DNA from 4 places in the Caldalkalibacillus horti genome. Region 1 is predicted to be linked to each of the others. Evidence: predicted binding sites of a transcription regulator. Region 1 holds the regulator's gene; each other region holds the start of a gene.
What was found. The regulator Rex, encoded in region 1, represses fermentation and respiration genes when NADH is low (regulators of the CRP and FNR family bind a similar motif). The targets are predictions, from matches to a motif close to TTGTGAAATATTTCACAA.
Positions count from the first base shown of each region.

Region 2: J2S11_RS01045 (cytochrome c oxidase subunit 2A) is a predicted target of Rex. The motif match lies at 1,998-2,015, and genes of this name have one in related genera.
Region 3: nadA (quinolinate synthase NadA) is a predicted target of Rex. The motif match lies at 1,901-1,918, and genes of this name have one in related genera.
Region 4: J2S11_RS18675 (cytochrome ubiquinol oxidase subunit I) is a predicted target of Rex. The motif match lies at 2,085-2,102, and genes of this name have one in related genera.

Region 1 is NZ_JAUSTY010000027.1:9,603-13,820, forward strand. Features, by position in the region: gene moaC (cyclic pyranopterin monophosphate synthase MoaC) at 247-747, shown strand; gene J2S11_RS20835 (MogA/MoaB family molybdenum cofactor biosynthesis protein) at 752-1,261, shown strand; gene J2S11_RS20840 (redox-sensing transcriptional repressor Rex) at 1,258-1,917, shown strand; gene J2S11_RS20845 (twin-arginine translocase TatA/TatE family subunit) at 1,920-2,123, shown strand; gene tatC (twin-arginine translocase subunit TatC) at 2,228-2,971, shown strand; gene groES (co-chaperone GroES) at 3,232-3,513, shown strand; gene groL (chaperonin GroEL) at 3,598-4,218, shown strand, end outside.
Region 2 is NZ_JAUSTY010000001.1:215,808-220,025, forward strand. Features, by position in the region: gene J2S11_RS01035 (b(o/a)3-type cytochrome-c oxidase subunit 1) at 1-1,228, opposite strand, end outside; gene J2S11_RS01040 (cytochrome c oxidase subunit II) at 1,225-1,695, opposite strand; gene J2S11_RS01045 (cytochrome c oxidase subunit 2A) at 1,757-1,939, opposite strand; gene J2S11_RS01050 (GNAT family N-acetyltransferase) at 2,397-3,227, shown strand; gene J2S11_RS01055 (Crp/Fnr family transcriptional regulator) at 3,335-4,075, opposite strand.
Region 3 is NZ_JAUSTY010000003.1:232,659-236,876, reverse strand. Features, by position in the region: gene J2S11_RS04750 (transcription repressor NadR) at 1-395, opposite strand, end outside; gene J2S11_RS04745 (IscS subfamily cysteine desulfurase) at 605-1,744, opposite strand; gene nadA (quinolinate synthase NadA) at 1,938-3,041, shown strand; gene J2S11_RS04735 (S8 family peptidase) at 3,163-4,218, opposite strand, start outside.
Region 4 is NZ_JAUSTY010000021.1:18,154-22,371, forward strand. Features, by position in the region: gene J2S11_RS18665 (aldo/keto reductase) at 1-634, shown strand, start outside; gene J2S11_RS18670 (class I SAM-dependent methyltransferase) at 784-1,578, opposite strand; gene J2S11_RS18675 (cytochrome ubiquinol oxidase subunit I) at 2,126-3,466, shown strand; gene J2S11_RS18680 (cytochrome d ubiquinol oxidase subunit II) at 3,484-4,218, shown strand, end outside.

The sequences.
Region 1 (4,218 bases):
AGTTTTCACCTCTGATTTCTCCCTTTAGTGTAACCTAGGTATGTAGTTGCTTCAACTATGATAAGAAAAACTTGGCTTATCGTAAATTCATGGTGAAAGCCTAGTTTCTCTAGCACATTATCTACCTCTAAATGTATTCAGATCGTATAAAATTCACAAATTTATCATTTGTCCTTAAAAGAGGACAAGACATCGTTTGTGAAATCGTGTACAATAATGACAGATCCATTTCAAGGAGGAAATCAGGTGGATTCATTTACACATTTTAATGAGCAGGGCCGAGCCAAAATGGTCGATATCTCAGAAAAAAAACAGACATCTAGATCGGCAGTGGCCGTTACTCAGGTTAAGATGACGAAGCTTGCCTTCGATCAGGTACAGGCTGGTAAGGTGGGTAAAGGAGACGTGTTGGCAGTGGCGCAGGTTGCTGCGATTATGGCGGCCAAACAAACCTCAAACATCGTGCCGATGTGCCATCCGTTATCGTTAACGGGTGTAGATATTCGCTTTGATCTAGAGGCTACCGATCAGGAAGGGCTGATCAAGGTTGAAGCAGAGGTCAAAACAACAGGTAAAACAGGTGTGGAGATGGAAGCGTTAACGGCAGCGTCCGTATGTGCTCTAACGATTTATGACATGTGCAAGGCTATAGATAAAGACATGGTCATTGGACCTACTTATGTAACGTCTAAAACGGGTGGGAAAAGTGGAGACTACCATAGAAATCCAACAAAAGGGGGAGCCTAAGGGAATGTGGAAGGTTGCTTTAATTACAGCAAGTAACAGTGCTTCAAGAGGAGAGAAAGAGGACGACAGTGGCCCGGTTATTCAGGAGCTGATTCAAAGAGAGTTGTCCTGTGAAGTGATGGGATATCGTGTGCTCCCGGATTGTATAGAAACATTAAAGGAAAACATGATTGAGCTCATTGATCGACATAAAGCAGATTTGCTCATTACCATAGGTGGGACTAGTGTAAGTCCCGAGGATGTAACTCCAGAAGCAACCCGTCAAGTGATTGACCGTGCCATTCCTGGAATGGCTGAGGAAATGAGACGTAAAGCACTTGAGTTAACAAGATACGCAATGCTTACTCGTGCTCTTTGTGGAACAAGAGGGAACGCGTTAATTATTAACTTGCCAGGAACTGCTCAGGCAGCGAAATACTGCTTAGAGTCTGTGATGGATCAGTTAGATAACGCCTTATTGATTCTACACGGAAAGAAACGTGAGGTATTAAATTTGGGAGGCGAAAGTGAATGAAACATCAGCCTATTCCCCAAGCAACGGCGAAGAGGCTGCCTTTATACTATCGCTTTTTAGAGAACTTATATAAAACAGGAAAGCAGAGAGTATCTTCGACTGAGCTTAGTGAAGCTGTAAAAGTTGATGCAGCAACTATTCGTAGAGATTTTTCTTGCTTTGGTGCACTAGGGAAAAAGGGCTACGGATACAATGTGAGTTACCTTCTTCAATTTTTTAGGCAGATTTTAAGTCAGGATCATGAAGCAAAGGTGGCCTTAATTGGAGTTGGAAATTTAGGAACGGCTCTGTTAAACTATAACTTTCAGAAGAATAATAATATCAAGATTGACCGAGCTTATGATGTGAACCCGGACAAAATTGGGCAGACTATAAGCGATGTGCAAGTTTACGCTATAGATGATATAACAAAAGGGAGTCTAAATGATTACGAAATCGCTATTCTAACGGTTCCCGCTCCAGTGGCTCAGAAGACAACAGATCAGCTGATTGAAGCAGGTATTCAAGGGATTTTGAATTTTACGCCAGCTAGATTAGATGTTCCAGAGGATATTCGAGTTCATCACATTGATTTATCTGTTGAGCTACAATCCTTATTATACTTTTTGAAGCATTATCCTAATGAAGAAGGGGTCAGCCCTACCGGAGGTGAATAACTATGGGACCAATTGGACCAGTCAGTCTAGTCTTAATTATTTTAGCAGCGTTATTAATTTTCGGACCAAGCAAGCTTCCTGAGCTAGGAAAAGCGTTTGGTAAAACACTTCGCGAGTTCAAGAATGCAACAAACGGCTTAGCGGATGACGACACAAAAAAAGTTGACTCAGATAATGATCAACCGAATGAAACTAAACAAGGCTGATAATAGATCGAATGCCGTCTATTCATAGCTCAGTTTTTACAAGGTACACAGAGGCTATAGATACAACGTGATAATGAAAATTTAGTCGTAAGGAAGGATTATGCATGGCAAAACAAACGCAAATGACCATGTGGGATCATATAGGAGAGCTAAGAAAACGTCTAATCTATGTGTTGATCGTTTTCGTTGTCTCCATGCTAATCGGTTTTTTCTTCGCAGAGGAAGCCGTTTCTTTTTTGAAGGCACAGGTAGCGGACCAGCTAGAATTAGCTGTTTTTTCACCGACGGATGCTTTTAAGGTTTATCTACAATTTGCTATAGCGGTAGCATTGATTATAACCTTACCGTTTGTGCTGTATCATATTTGGGCATTTGTCCGCCCAGGTTTAACAAGTCAAGAGAGAAAGCTGACTCTAAGCTATATTCCAGGTGGAGCTGTACTCTTTTTAATGGGATTATCCTTTGGGTACTTTCTGTTATTTCCCTTTGTCCTAAGCTTTATGACCGGTATTGCGACACAACTCGGGGCAAATGAATTATATGGAATGGCTCAATATTTTGGCTTTTTATTTGCTTTAGTGATTCCCTTCGGATTCATCTTTCAAATGCCTTTGATTATCTTGTTTTTAACTAGCTTAGGGATTATTACACCAATATTTCTACGGAAAATTAGAAAATTTGCTTACTTTGCTCTTTTTGTTCTGGCAGCTGTCATTACACCACCAGAGCTACTTTCCCACTTGCTTGTTACTTTACCGCTAATTCTTCTATATGAGATTAGCATTTGGTTCTCTAGCGTAGCCTATCGCAGAGTTCTGAAAAACAAAGAGCAGGCATATGATCAATAGAAAATGAAAAATAAATCACCTACTCCCTTTCGAGCAAGGTGAATTTTTTTGTAGAAGCATAATTTTTGAGCAAGATAGAGCGTTTTGTCATTTGAACTTAGCGAATGGGCAAAGTTTTTCTAAAAAAAGTCGGTAAAATACTTGCAAATTGATTCACAACTGATTATCATAATAGATGTTAGCACTCAACTTAAGAGAGTGCTAATAAATCCTCAAAATTAAAATTGATTGAAAAAACCATATAAGGAGGGTGTATGACTATGTTAAAGCCATTAGGCGATCGTGTTGTCATTGAAGCAATTGAAAAAGAAGAAACAACAGCTAGCGGGATTGTACTTCCAGATTCAGCGAAGGAAAAGCCGCAAGAGGGTAAAGTTGTTGCTGTAGGTAGCGGACGCTTTGAAAATGGAGAGCGTGTTGCTTTAGAAGTGAAAGAAGGAGATAAAATTATCTTCTCTAAGTACGCTGGCACAGAAGTAAAGGTTGGCAGCAAAGAGCTTCTAGTATTAAGAGAAAGTGACATCCTAGCGATAATTGAATAGTTAGATTGTACCTTACGTTATATGCTTAAACGATATACATGCTAGGGGATAGCCCTACATAGAATTTAAAGGAGGCGAATGACAATGGCTAAAGATATTAAATTTAGTGAATCCGCACGTCGCTCTATGCTTCGTGGTGTGGACGCTTTAGCAGACGCTGTAAAAGTAACATTAGGACCAAAGGGCCGTAATGTTGTATTAGAAAAGAAATTTGGATCTCCATTGATCACAAATGATGGGGTAACAATTGCTAAGGAAATTGAACTAGAAGACGCTTTCGAAAATATGGGAGCTAAGCTAGTTGCAGAAGTAGCAAGCAAAACAAACGATGTTGCCGGTGACGGTACGACAACAGCTACAGTTCTTGCTCAAGCGATTATTCGTGAAGGCTTAAAGAACGTAACAGCTGGTGCTAACCCAATGGCACTTAAAAAAGGAATTGAAAAAGCAGTTCGTGCTGCTGTGGAAGAAATCCAAAACATTTCTAAGCCTGTTCAAGGTAAAGACTCTATCGCTCAGCTAGCGTCTATTTCTTCTGCTGATGAAGAAGTAGGACAATTAATCGCTGAAGCTATGGAGAAAGTAGGAAATGACGGAGTTATTACAATCGAAGAGTCCAAAGGATTCTTAACAGAGCTTGAAGTGGTTGAAGGAATGCAGTTTGACCGTGGATACTCTTCTCCATACATGGTAACAAACACAGAT
Region 2 (4,218 bases), on a different contig from region 1:
CTGTCAGATAAGGTACTAACCAATACGCTGCTCCAAAGAAGGTCAGGGCGACTGACGTACCAACTGTCAAATGGAAGTGACCAACAACCCACATCGTATTATGGATCACTTGGTTTAATTGAAAGCTAGCGTTAATTAATCCACCTGCTCCTGCTGGGATAAAAACAATCATACCCATCATAGGAGCAAAGAATCTTGCATCTCCCCATGGTAGCTTTTTCAGCCAGCCAAACATTCCTTTTGCTCCCTTTTCTCTTCCCGTTAGCTCAAATGTAGCGAACATCGAGAATGCTGTCATTAATGAAGGGATTACAACCATAAATGTTAAAACAACCTGTAAGTACTTCCAGAAAGGAGAGATTCCTGACTCTAAAAGCTGATGATGAAATCCAACTGGTATAGCAAACAAGAACAGTAAAATGAAGGCTATTCTTGCTAAAGCATCACTGAACACTTTCCCACCAATAATTTTTGGAATAATAACATACCAGCACATATAGGCTGGAAGTAACCAGAAATAAACAAGAGGGTGACCAAAATACCAAAACAGAGTTCGACTTAACAGGATATTAATCGATTCCACCCAACCGAAGGACCAAGGAATAAATTGAAACAGCACAGTTGCTGCAACCCCTAATGTAGCGACAAACCACATGAGCATCGTCACTACAGCCATAAAGCTGAATAATGGAGATAGCTTTCCTTTGTGAACTTTTTTCCAGTGTGCATATTGCAGACAAACGGCTGCTCCGCTAAACCAGCTACCCACTACAATAAGAGTAAGAGCAATATAATACCAAGGCGATGCCTGTAAGGGTGCGTAAAACGTATACAATACGGTAGCTTCGTTCTGTAAAATCATTACGACTCCGAGTGCTGTTCCTGCTGTCATCGTCCAAAAGCCTGACCATCCTAAGCGTCGAACAGCTAATGTTAATGAACCTGTTGTTTTACCTAATCCTGCTATAACAAAACCAAAGATAAAAAATGTTGTAAAGATAAGAGCTAATAATACCCCGTGTGCCGTAAGTAATTGATAATAGCCAATCCCAAAAGGAACCTCGATGACTCCGTTTCGGACTAATGTTTGCAGAAGACCTGCTATTGCTCCAAGTAAAAGAGCAATAAAGGCAACCCATAAATGAGCTAGGCTAAGCTTCGCTGATGCTTGATGTACCGCAGACTCTAATAAAAATTGACTTCGTTTTACCTGTCGTTCCGTACTCATTCTACCACCTCAATTCTAGTTCCCATAAACTGATGACCTGTACCACAATATTCATTACATACCATCAAGTACTCTCCGGCATCTTTAAAAGTATGTGTTATACGATTAATATGACCTGGAGTAACCATCATGTTTACGTTCGTTTGCGCTACGGCTAAACCGTGAACGACATCAGGGCTAGTTACAATAAAATGTACCTTTGCTCCTTTAGGAATTTCAATGTCACTTGGCTGGAAAGCAAAAGCCTGAGCCACAATCACTAGCTCATATTCTTGATCCCCAATTTGCTTTAAACCTGGATTATCAAAAGGTGGTGTCTCCCGAACCTTCTGCGGATCTATTGTCTCATCATCACTCGGTGGTTCATGTCCCATGGCAAAGGCTCCAATTCCTACGATAAGTAAAAACAGTGCCAGGACCCCCGTTCCAAAAATAAGCCATATTTTTTCATATTTATATAAGTGCATCTTCTCACCTGCTTTTTCCGATTTATAAATACTTTAATTGAATGAAAGCGCTGTCCTTTTGTCACAGCCTATTCAAATACAAGGAAAATACGCCGAACCATGTAGCCAGTAAAAATCCACCAATAAGCAGTACTAACGTAAACGTTCCAATGAGTTGTTTTTCTTCAGGTGCTTCATGTTTTGGCTTCATAACCTTCTCTGCTCGAGATGGCTTATTGGTTGCTGTAGGGATTGATTCCTTCATTGCTGACCTCCCCTTTCCTTTAATCTGATTTCATTGTAAAACGACCACACCAGTTAGATTGTGATATTTATCACATTCTAAAATAATATTTTGACAACTTTATAACTTTGAAAAGCATGACCATTTTTTAAAGCAACTTGACAGCTAAATTTAATTGGTATTATTGCGGGTATTGGACCCGCCGTTATTAGTCAGTTTCGTTACTTTGGATTGCCCCTAGTCGCCATTGCTCTTGGGTCTATTGAATTTAAACGCTTAACTTCTCTATAGAAAAGGAAGGAAAAAGCTATGAATCAGCAGGATATGGATAAAAAAAAGAGAATATTGCTAGAGGCTACGGAGCCTTTTTGCTAATCAAGGCGCATTGATGCAATCTCAGTACGTGAGATCTGTTCCACGGCAAATGTGATTGTGTCCGCCAATGAACGATCCTATTCAGGATTTAAAGGAGAAAAATATGTTAACGACACAACAATTAAACAATATTGAACAATTGCAAAAAGAGTGTGAAACACATGATCATTTACAGCTAAAGCTTAACTGGGAATTACTTAGAAGCCGCGGGACGGATCAGCTGGATTTTCTTCATTATGAAAATGGTGAGCTTGTAGCGTTTTTAGGATTGTACGCTTTTGGTTCTACAGTCGAAGTATGTGGCATGGTTCATCCAAGTAAACGACGAAGAGGACATTTTCAGCACTTGTTCCAATTAGGAATGGAGAAGGTCAAACAAAACGGATACAAGAAAATCTTGCTGAATGCCCCTGCGGGCTCCGATACCGCAAAAGCTTTCTTGAGTAAACAAGGTGCTGAGTATGCCTTCTCTGAGCATCAAATGCAATGGCAAGAAAGACTTCTTGAAGCAACAGATGGTATTCTTCTGAGACAAGCAACAGTAGAAGATTATGATATGCGCGTACGAATATCCGTTACGGCGTTCGGGCTGGACGAAGAAGACGCTAGATTGATGGAAAGCGAAACCTTAGGGGATAACACTGAATTACTCATGATTGTCGTGGATAAAAGAACGGTAGGGAAAATTCGGGTAAGTCGGGAAGAGGGGCAAGCATGGATATATGGATTTTCTATTTTGCCAGAATACCAGGGCAAAGGAATAGGCAGAAAAGTGTTGCGCCGAGTCATTAAAGAGCAGAACTTGGCTGGTTACTCCGTACACTTGGAAGTTGAAACGAAAAACGATCATGCACTAGGGTTATATGAATCGGTTGGATTCAAAGCGGTACATGCACAAGATTACTATACGTATCAACTGATTCCCTCTAAATAAATTTGCGCTTGCGTTAAAGTATACTAATGTAAAAAGGAGATATCTCTAAGATCACTCCATGATCCTTTGAGACATCTCCTTTATTTTAATTTGCTTAGAGTATTCCTTTATAGCCTGCAGATTTCCTTCGGGCAGCCTTCGCAATGACATATATTCTGTAGCCTTTTCATATCTAGGATAACAAGATGTCCTTGAGCATTATCAACAATCTGTTCCTTCCTCAAATGGCTTAACAGACGGTTCACTGTCTCTCTTGTTGCCCCAATAAGATTAGCTATTTCAGTGTTCGTAAACTTTTTGGTCATGACTATTTTACTGCCTTGCTCCTCCCCATAGCTATTCGCCATCCTTATCAAAGTAGAAGCCAAAGCTCCATCCTTACCGTATAGGAGCAAATCTCTCATTTTGTACTGTGTACACGTATGCATATCTGCCAGCCATTTTAATATTTCTAAAGCAAGGTCATGATCCTGCCATAATAAAAGCTCCAGGTCATGCTTGCTAATTACACCAAGCTCACAAGCTTCTTGAGCTATAGCTGTAAAACCAAATTGGGTCTGCACTGAAAATGAATATTCCCCGAGCATATCTCCCTCACGGTAGTAAAATAAATCATAATCTCTTCCATCAGCTGATGGCTTTGTTAGCTTAACCGAACCACTTAAAATATAATAAAGTTTATCTGCCTTTTCTCCTTCAAGAAAAATAGGGGTATCCGCTGCCATTTTTACCGTTGTCATAATGTCTTTTAACTTTAATAGACTTTTCTCCGAAAAATGAGCTGTATTAGATGTTGAAACACCGTTATGGACTAGGTTTATTGAACACTTCTGAATATGTTTTTGCATACCTAACACCATCCTTCTTTGTGAATGAATTCACTATCTCTTACTCTTATCATAATCATTTATGATGGTAAAAGGAGGATGATATTGTGTCAAATTACGTACATTACTAGGAAAATGACAAGAAAAGCGCTTGAACCTCCTAT
Region 3 (4,218 bases), on a different contig from region 1:
TGTTTCAAAAAGTGCTTAACATCCTGACGACTACTAATCATAAGGGATGCTGTTAATTGCCCATACATGGGATGCTCAACGATAACGTCCAGAATCGTAGCTCCGTGATCTACGATCAAGGTTAATTCCTTCTCTGTATCCTGTGGGGTATGGTAGCAAGCAATGACTCTTTGTGGTTTAGGCTCTGATGAATTTCTTAGATAAACATAACCCTGAGCAGTCGCTAGAATAGGCTCATTTTTGGCCTTTAGTAGTGAGATATCCTGTACGATGACCTGCCTACTAACCTTCGCTTTTTCCGCTAATACTCTGGCTGGGATCGGCCCCTCACTGCCTTTAATCCAACCTAAAATCGTATCTCGACGCTGCTCTCCTAGTAGCTTTCCTTTTTCCACAGTACTCCTCCCTTCCTGCCTATTCAAATGATCTTTACTTTTTTCGCTCTATTTCCCTTAAAAAACCTTTCCCTTTCACGTACCGTGCACAGCTCCCATCGCACGGTGTTGCACTGCATGACGGCGGTCGGTTGACCACGTGTGTTAAAGAGTTTCTGTTAACCGTTTATCGCTAAAAGCTCCTTATGTTCTGTTCCTGAGCTTTGATCTTACCTCTTAAAATATTGCTGGCAAATTTGATCAATAGTCTTAATGGTTTGGGTAACCTCTTCCTCTGTTGTTTCTTTGCCCAGGGTCAGGCGAATAAATTCATTGGCTTCTGTATCTGTTTTACCAATCGCCTGCATGGTCTCTGAAGAGCCTTTTTCATGAGCGAGGCAAGCGGTTCCCGTTGAAATTGCTACACCATACCGGTTACATTCAAGCATAGCATATTGCCCCTCCATACCCAAAATCCTAAGCCCTAGATGATGAGGTAGCCGTGTCTTAGGGTGACCTTCAAGAACGATTTCCCATTTTAATTGACGCAATCCTTCTAGCAATTGTTGAGTCAATCGTCGAACCCGCTCCTTCTCTATCCCTAGCGTAAGTACTGTTTCCTCTGCTGCTGTGACAAAGCCAGCTATCCCTGGCAGATTCACGCTTCCCTGACGAAAGCCTTTTTCATGAGAGATATGGGGTAATACGCTTTTCCACGAAACAGAAGGGCTGATGTAACAGGCTCCCACTCCTTTTGGTCCATAAATTTTATGACTAGATAGACTGATACTATCCACTTTTGCTTTTTGCACATCTATAGGAATTTTCCCAAAGGACTGGATACAATCACTATGGAATATAATATGTTTCTTTTCGGTCAATAGCTCTCCAATCTGTTCAAGAGGTTGAATGGTCCCGATTTCTGAGTTGGCATGACAAATCGACACAAGGATGGTATCCTCGGTGAGTAGCGCCTCTAGCTGGACAAGATCCACCTGTCCATACTCATCCACTGGAGCATAAACGACTTCATAGCCTTCCTCCTCTAATGCTATAAATGTGTTTAAAACGGAGGCATGCTCCACCTTTGTGGTGATCAGTCGTCTACCTTTTCGATCATTCCCTTTTACAAGGGAGCGGATAGCCAGTTCATTTGCTTCAGATCCTCCACCAGTGAAAAATACTCCTCTTGATTCGGCTTGAATCAAAGTAGCAAGCTTTGCCCGACACCCCTCTAACAACTGAGCTGCCTGCCCTCCTATGTCATGTAGACTGTTTGGATTACCATAATAGTTTTTAGCTACCTCTAGGTAGATCTGTAGTGCTTGCTCTGATATGGGTGTTGTAGCTGAATAATCTAAATAGATCATACCTTGACTCCCTTTTTTTGAACAGAATTTATATATAAAAGTAAAAACCTATTGTTATTATTGTAGTTTTGTGTCAATATAGATGTCAAGACACATGTAAAGCTAATGTTTCAAACAGCTGATAATTTCATCTTATCTAGGCTAATTTTCTTTATTTTGTGAAATAATTCACATTATTTTGGAGGTAATTCTGATGAGTGTACTAAATCTTCTAAGCAAGCAGTCTATGCTGCCTGCTTCTTATAAAGCATTGAGCGTACCAGACATGGAAGCCCGTGTTCATGAAATCAAAGCCCATTTTGGGGATCGTTTATTTATACCCGGACATCATTATCAAAAGGATGAAGTCATTCAATTCTCTGACGCTACAGGTGACTCTCTGCAGCTAGCACAGGTTTCAGCTGGGAATCGGGCGGCAGAGTACATTGTATTCTGCGGTGTACATTTTATGGCTGAGACTGCTGATATTCTAACAGATGATTATCAACAGGTGATTTTGCCTGACATGCGTGCGGGCTGTTCAATGGCTGATATGGCTGATATTGATCAAACAGAAAAAGCGTGGACAGTTTTTCAGGAAATGTTTGGTGACACCATTATTCCACTTACCTATGTGAACTCTACAGCGGCTATTAAAGCGTTTTGTGGCAAGCATGGTGGCGCAACGGTAACCTCTTCTAATGCGAAAAAGATGATTGAATGGGCTTTCACTCAAAAGCCAAGACTTCTATTCCTACCTGATCAGCATTTAGGTCGTAACACAGCGTATGATATTGGTGTTCCTTTGGACCAAATGGCTGTATGGAACCCGATTAACAACCAGTTTGAATACGAAGGTGACCTTGAACAGGCAAAGGTTATTTTATGGAAGGGACACTGCTCTGTCCATGAAAAATTCACTGTGCAAAACATCGCTGATTTGCGTAAGAATGAACCAGACATGAGAATTATTGTTCATCCTGAATGCTCACATGAAGTCGTTCAACTAGCGGATGATGCAGGTTCAACACATTACATTATAGAAACCTTGAAAAAAGCAGCACCAGGTACAAAATGGGCAGTTGGGACAGAAATGAATCTAGTCAATCGGTTAAGCGATACACATATAGATAAAACGATTATCTCACTAAACCCTAATATGTGTCCTTGTTTGACAATGAATCGCATTGATTTACCTCACCTGCTATGGGTATTAGAGGAGCTTAAGAATGGAGTTGTCATTAATCCAATTAAGGTCGATTCTGAAACTGCGCATTTATCTAAGCTTGCTCTAGACCGGATGCTTGAGAGAGCTTGATAAGATTAAAGGCTTATTTTAACTGATAAAAAGACCTTAAATAAGACGTCTTACTTACTGAAATAAAAAATCACCTCCGACCCCACTCCGTAACGGTGAGATTGGAGGTGTTTTTTATGCCCTAGCTGCTAAGAGACTGCTCCGCATCTACATATCCATGTCCCTGTACAATTCTAGGATAGCCTCGATCCTCTGCTCCATTTAGCAGCTTCTGCTTCACCTCATCCGGTGTCAAGTTTGGCTGAGCCTCTAGCAGCTGTGCTACAATACCTGCAACGATAGGAGTAGCCATTGATGTCCCTGATAAAGAAAGATAATTCTCTCCCACTCGGCTTCCTTTCTGCATTTTATAAAGATAGGAGCCCGGTGCATTTGGAGCAATAATGTTAACCCCTGGAGCTAGTACGTCTGGCTTAGGCAATTGGTCAATAGTTGGACCTCTGCTAGAGAAGCTTGCTACTCGGTCATCAGCTCGCTCATCGGTCCTTTGATCATCCATCGCTCCAACTGTAATGATTTTTGGACTTATACCTGGACTGGCTATCGTTCCGTTATCCGGTCCGTCGTTTCCTGCGGCGGCAACGACAACGATCCCATTGTCCCAAGCCTTATTCACTATATCAACTAACGGATCATCAGCAGCCGATTGCTGAGCAGGCGCACCAAGGGAAAGAGAAATAATTTTAATATTATATAGATCTTTGTAATCCATACACCATTGAATGCCCTCCATAACTGTAGATAAAGAGCCTGAACCCATTCGATTTAAGACCTTCACTCCCACAAGGTTAGCTTCATACGCTGGTCCTTGATACAGACCTCCTGATGCAAACCCATTTCCTGCTGCATCACCCGCACAATGTGTACCATGACCATTGTCATCATACGCTTCTGTTCGATTTTGTACGAAATCCTTAAAGCCAACCAGACGATCCTCAGGCTGTGTAAAATCCTGATGACCATGTATACCGGTATCCACAACGGCTATGGTTACACCTTTCCCTGTAAATCCTGATTGCTGCAGGGCCGGAGACTTAACTGTAGGCGTAGCCACATTCAGTAGTGACTGAACTTTGCGATCATAGTAAATTTTTTTAATCCCTGAATAGTGCACCAAAAGCTCTTCAATCGCATTAGGTGAAAGCTCACAGGAGCACGCAGACAAGCTGTGATACTT
Region 4 (4,218 bases), on a different contig from region 1:
TAAAGCGTATATCAAGGAACAGGTTAAAAATAGCTTAAAAAGACTCCAAACAGATTATATCGACTTGTACCAGCTTCATGGAGGGACGCTTGAAGACCCAACGGAAGAAACAAGTGAAGCGTTTGAGGAGCTGAAAAAGGAAGGGTATATCCGCTACTATGGAATATCCTCAATTAGACCAAATGTGATTCGCAGGTTCGTGGAGCAATCCAGTATTGTAAGTGTCATGTCTCAATACAGTATACTGGATCGAAGACCAGAGGAAGAGACTTTACCCCTGCTTTCCAATAAACAGTTATCGTTAATAGCTAGAGGTCCACTTGCAAAAGGACTCTTATCTAACCAATGGCTTACTAAGCTGAAAGAGAATGGATACTTAGACTATAAACAGGACGAGCTACGCTCGATATTAGAATTGCTACAGGAAAGGCTAGGTGGTGTTGCTACTTTTGCGCAGGTAGCCTTACGCTACGCCTTACATGATCCAACTGTTGCTACTGTTATTCCAGGGGCAAGTAGGATGGAGCAGTTAGAAGAAATTTTAGCTACAGCACATGTACCAGATCTAAGCCATGAGGTTATTAGAGAAATTAAATCACTCACAAAAGAAAACGTCTACTCAGCCCATCGTTAGGAGCTAGTAGACGTTGTGGTTAACTGACCGCATTAATAGTGCAACACCGTACGCAGGGAGCTGAGGTACGGTGTTTTTTTGCATAAAACTTGCCAATTGATCAAATTATTTTGGGGACATGTGGCTGGTGGCTGGCAGGTTAAAAGTTCTTACAGTAATTTCTCAGCAGTAAGAATAAAGGATTTCGGAATACCTTGATCAAAAACGTCAGAGGATTGGTTCGGTAGCTCATCTAATCTCTGGATATGTAAGCCCTGCTGAGCCACTGCCGTTACGATTTCACCAAGTGTCCAGTTCCGCAGATAAACTTTATCTGTTTGTTCAGTGTCAGAATCCGTGGAAGAAAATTTGGAGAAGGCAATTTCTTTTTCCTCTAAAGCTGTATCAAAATAATTTCCTGTTACCTTATGCTTTCTGATCTTAGCTGTTGTTCCTTTAGAGCTAATCAGCTTGGTTGTAATTGGATGAAAGTCCTGTAGAACTAGTAATCCACCTTTTCGAAGTAGCTTTTTTACCACCTCGAATAAGGGAGATAGATCCGTGAAGTAGTGTAGGATGCCAAACTCCATCAAAACAATGTCGTAATCTCCAGACAACTCTTCAGAGGGTAGGTGTAACACATCTGATACAATATATCTGAGCGTCACCCCCACTTCCGCAGCTAATTCCTTAGCGTAACGCTCATTTTCCTTTGAAAAATCTGCTACCGTAACATGAGCACCTAGTAGAGCTAAAGCAACAGCCTTGTTTCCATTAGAGCCTAAAAGGTTGATTATCTTTTTATTTTTTACGTTTTCCCCCATGTATGGATAGAGGGAGCCAATCCTTGTAAGAGGATCCTTTTTTATTTTTATGGCTGCTTGTTCAGGAGTGCCAAAGCGTTGTAGCCATGCTTCATAGGCTCCTGTGTTCCAAGCTTGTTTATTGTGTTTGTTTGTGTCCATAGTCCCTCCGTTGTTTCATTAACGTCTTCCATCGTCATTTTATTTATGAGCCGTGAGTATCTGAATGTATCAATATATAAAATGTATGATTAATGAATCTCTTGTAATAGAATCATTTGTTATTCAATGGATAACTCTTTGTCCATCTTACTACATCTAGGCTCTAGATTTCCAATAGATTTGGACAGAGCAGGGGATAGGTACTTATTCAATGGGTAGAAGGTTATGCGAAGCACGGTATTAAATATTTTTTTGCAATGACATCCGTCACAGGTTCGTCATGGTTCTGTCACCCCTTTTTCACGAATATAGCTCTTTTGAGCGTTTATTAAAGGTCTATTTCCTTTACAATAGGGGTATAGGATTCAGAAGTAAGGCAGGGTATTGTCATTAATTGTTCACTTCTTCACAAACTCATGACTAAGTTGAGTTTTTGGTTGAGAAGGGAATGTAGTAATTAGTTATAACAAAAGAAGCTATTAACTAAAGTAGTATATGTATTATTGATGTTAACTATTGCACATGCATAGGGAGAGGTGAAGGAAGTATGTTTGAGTATGATGCGGTCTTATACAGTAGAATTCTTACGTATCTTACATTAGGTTTCCACGCTATTTTTGCCACAATTGGTGTGGGGATTCCTGTCATGATTGCGTTAGCTGAATGGATGGGGATCAAACGCAATGATCCACATTACCTGCTGCTTGCAAGAAGATGGGCAAGAGGCTTTGTTATTACAGTAGCGATTGGTGTTGTGACAGGGACTGCTATTGGATTACAGCTTAGCTTACTATGGCCAAGCTTTATGCAGCTTGCAGGGAATGTCATTGGTCTTCCTTTATTTTTGGAGACATTTGCTTTCTTCTTTGAAGCGATTTTCTTAGGGATTTATTTATATACCTGGGATCGCTTTAAAACACCGATTCGTCACTTTCTACTAGTTATTCCTGTTGTAATTGGAGCATCAGCGTCTGGGTTCTTTATTAGCACGGTGAATGCTTTTATGAACACCCCACAAGGCTTTATTTTTGAGGATGGTGCTCTGACGAATATCCAGCCTTTAGCTGCGATGTTTAATCCTGCGACACCAACAAAAATTGCGCATGTGTTATCGTCTGCCTATCTGACGTCAGCTTTCATTTTAGCCGCTATTGCTGCCTTTGCTATCTTGAAGGGACGCAAGCATGTTTATTATAAAAAGGCCTTAAAGCTTACTATGGTAGCTGCTCTTATCTTTGCCATTTCTACAGCATTAATTGGAGACTTGTCAGGGAAGTTTCTAGCCAAGTACCAGCCGGAAAAGCTAGCTGCGGCGGAGTGGCATTTTGAAACGACCACTGAGGCGCCTCTTGTGATAGGTGGATTTTTAACAGAGGATAATGAAATTAAGTATGCCTTAGAAATTCCCTACGCATTAAGTATCCTGGCCCATGGCTCACCGACTGCAGAGGTGATAGGACTTGAGGAATTTCCGGAGGAAGAGCTTCCCCCTCTTTGGGTTCATTATTTCTTTGATCTCATGGTGATGTTCGGGATCTATCTGATGATCGTTTCATTGATCTACGTGATCTTTACTCGCTTCAAAAAGTGGAATGAGCATGCTCGTCCCTTGCTTTGGGCAATTGTTGCAGGAGGACCATTCGCAATGCTGGCGATAGAGTTTGGTTGGTTATTTGCCGAACAGGGAAGACAGCCGTGGATTCTTGTAGGTTATATGACGACAGCTGAAGGAGCTACAACGTCAGCTCATGTTGATATTATGCTGTACTTATTCTTAGCTCTTTACACTGTACTTGCTGTTACCTGTATTGTCATTTTACGCAAAATGTTCCGTAACCATACGGCTGAGGAAGAGATAAAGGAGAGAGGCTTAGATAAACTGCAATAAGGAAGGAGGGGATTTATATGAGCTATGAAGTTGTTGGAATTACTGTATTGTGGATATTTCTATACGGCTATTTGATTGTTGCTTCGATTGATTTTGGAGCTGGTTTTTTCAGCTATTACGGAACGATTACCGGAAAAAAGCATATCATTCATCGCGTCATTGAACGTTATTTGTCTCCTGTATGGGAGGTAACGAACGTATTCCTCGTCTTCTTTTTTGTCGGGATCATCGGCTTTTTTCCAGATACGGCCTTTTATTACGGAACGGCTCTCTTAATACCAGGGAGTATTTCAATCATCCTCCTTGCGATTAGGGGATCGTACTATGCCTTTAGCACGTATGGAGCAAAGGACAATAAATTTTATATGTTCCTCTATGGGGCAACGGGTTTGTTAATTCCAGCTTCCCTTTCTGTTGTGTTAACGATATCAGAGGGAGGATTCATTCAAATTGATGGGGATAGTGTTACCATTCTCTACGATAAATTATTTTGGAGTCCCTATTCCTGGACAGTGGTATTCCTAGCAATTGTTAGTGTGTTGTTTATTTCCTCTAGTTTCTTAACGTATTATGCTTCAAAAGCAAAGGATCAGCCCGCGTTAGATATTCTGAGAAACTACGCTTTGGCCTGGAGTGTTCCAACGATTATGATCAGTCTGCTTACGTTTTTGGCTTTAAGTGAGCATAATCCGAGGCATTTTGAGAATATGCTTTCCATCGGTTGGGTGTTCGGCTTATCCTTTATCTGCTTC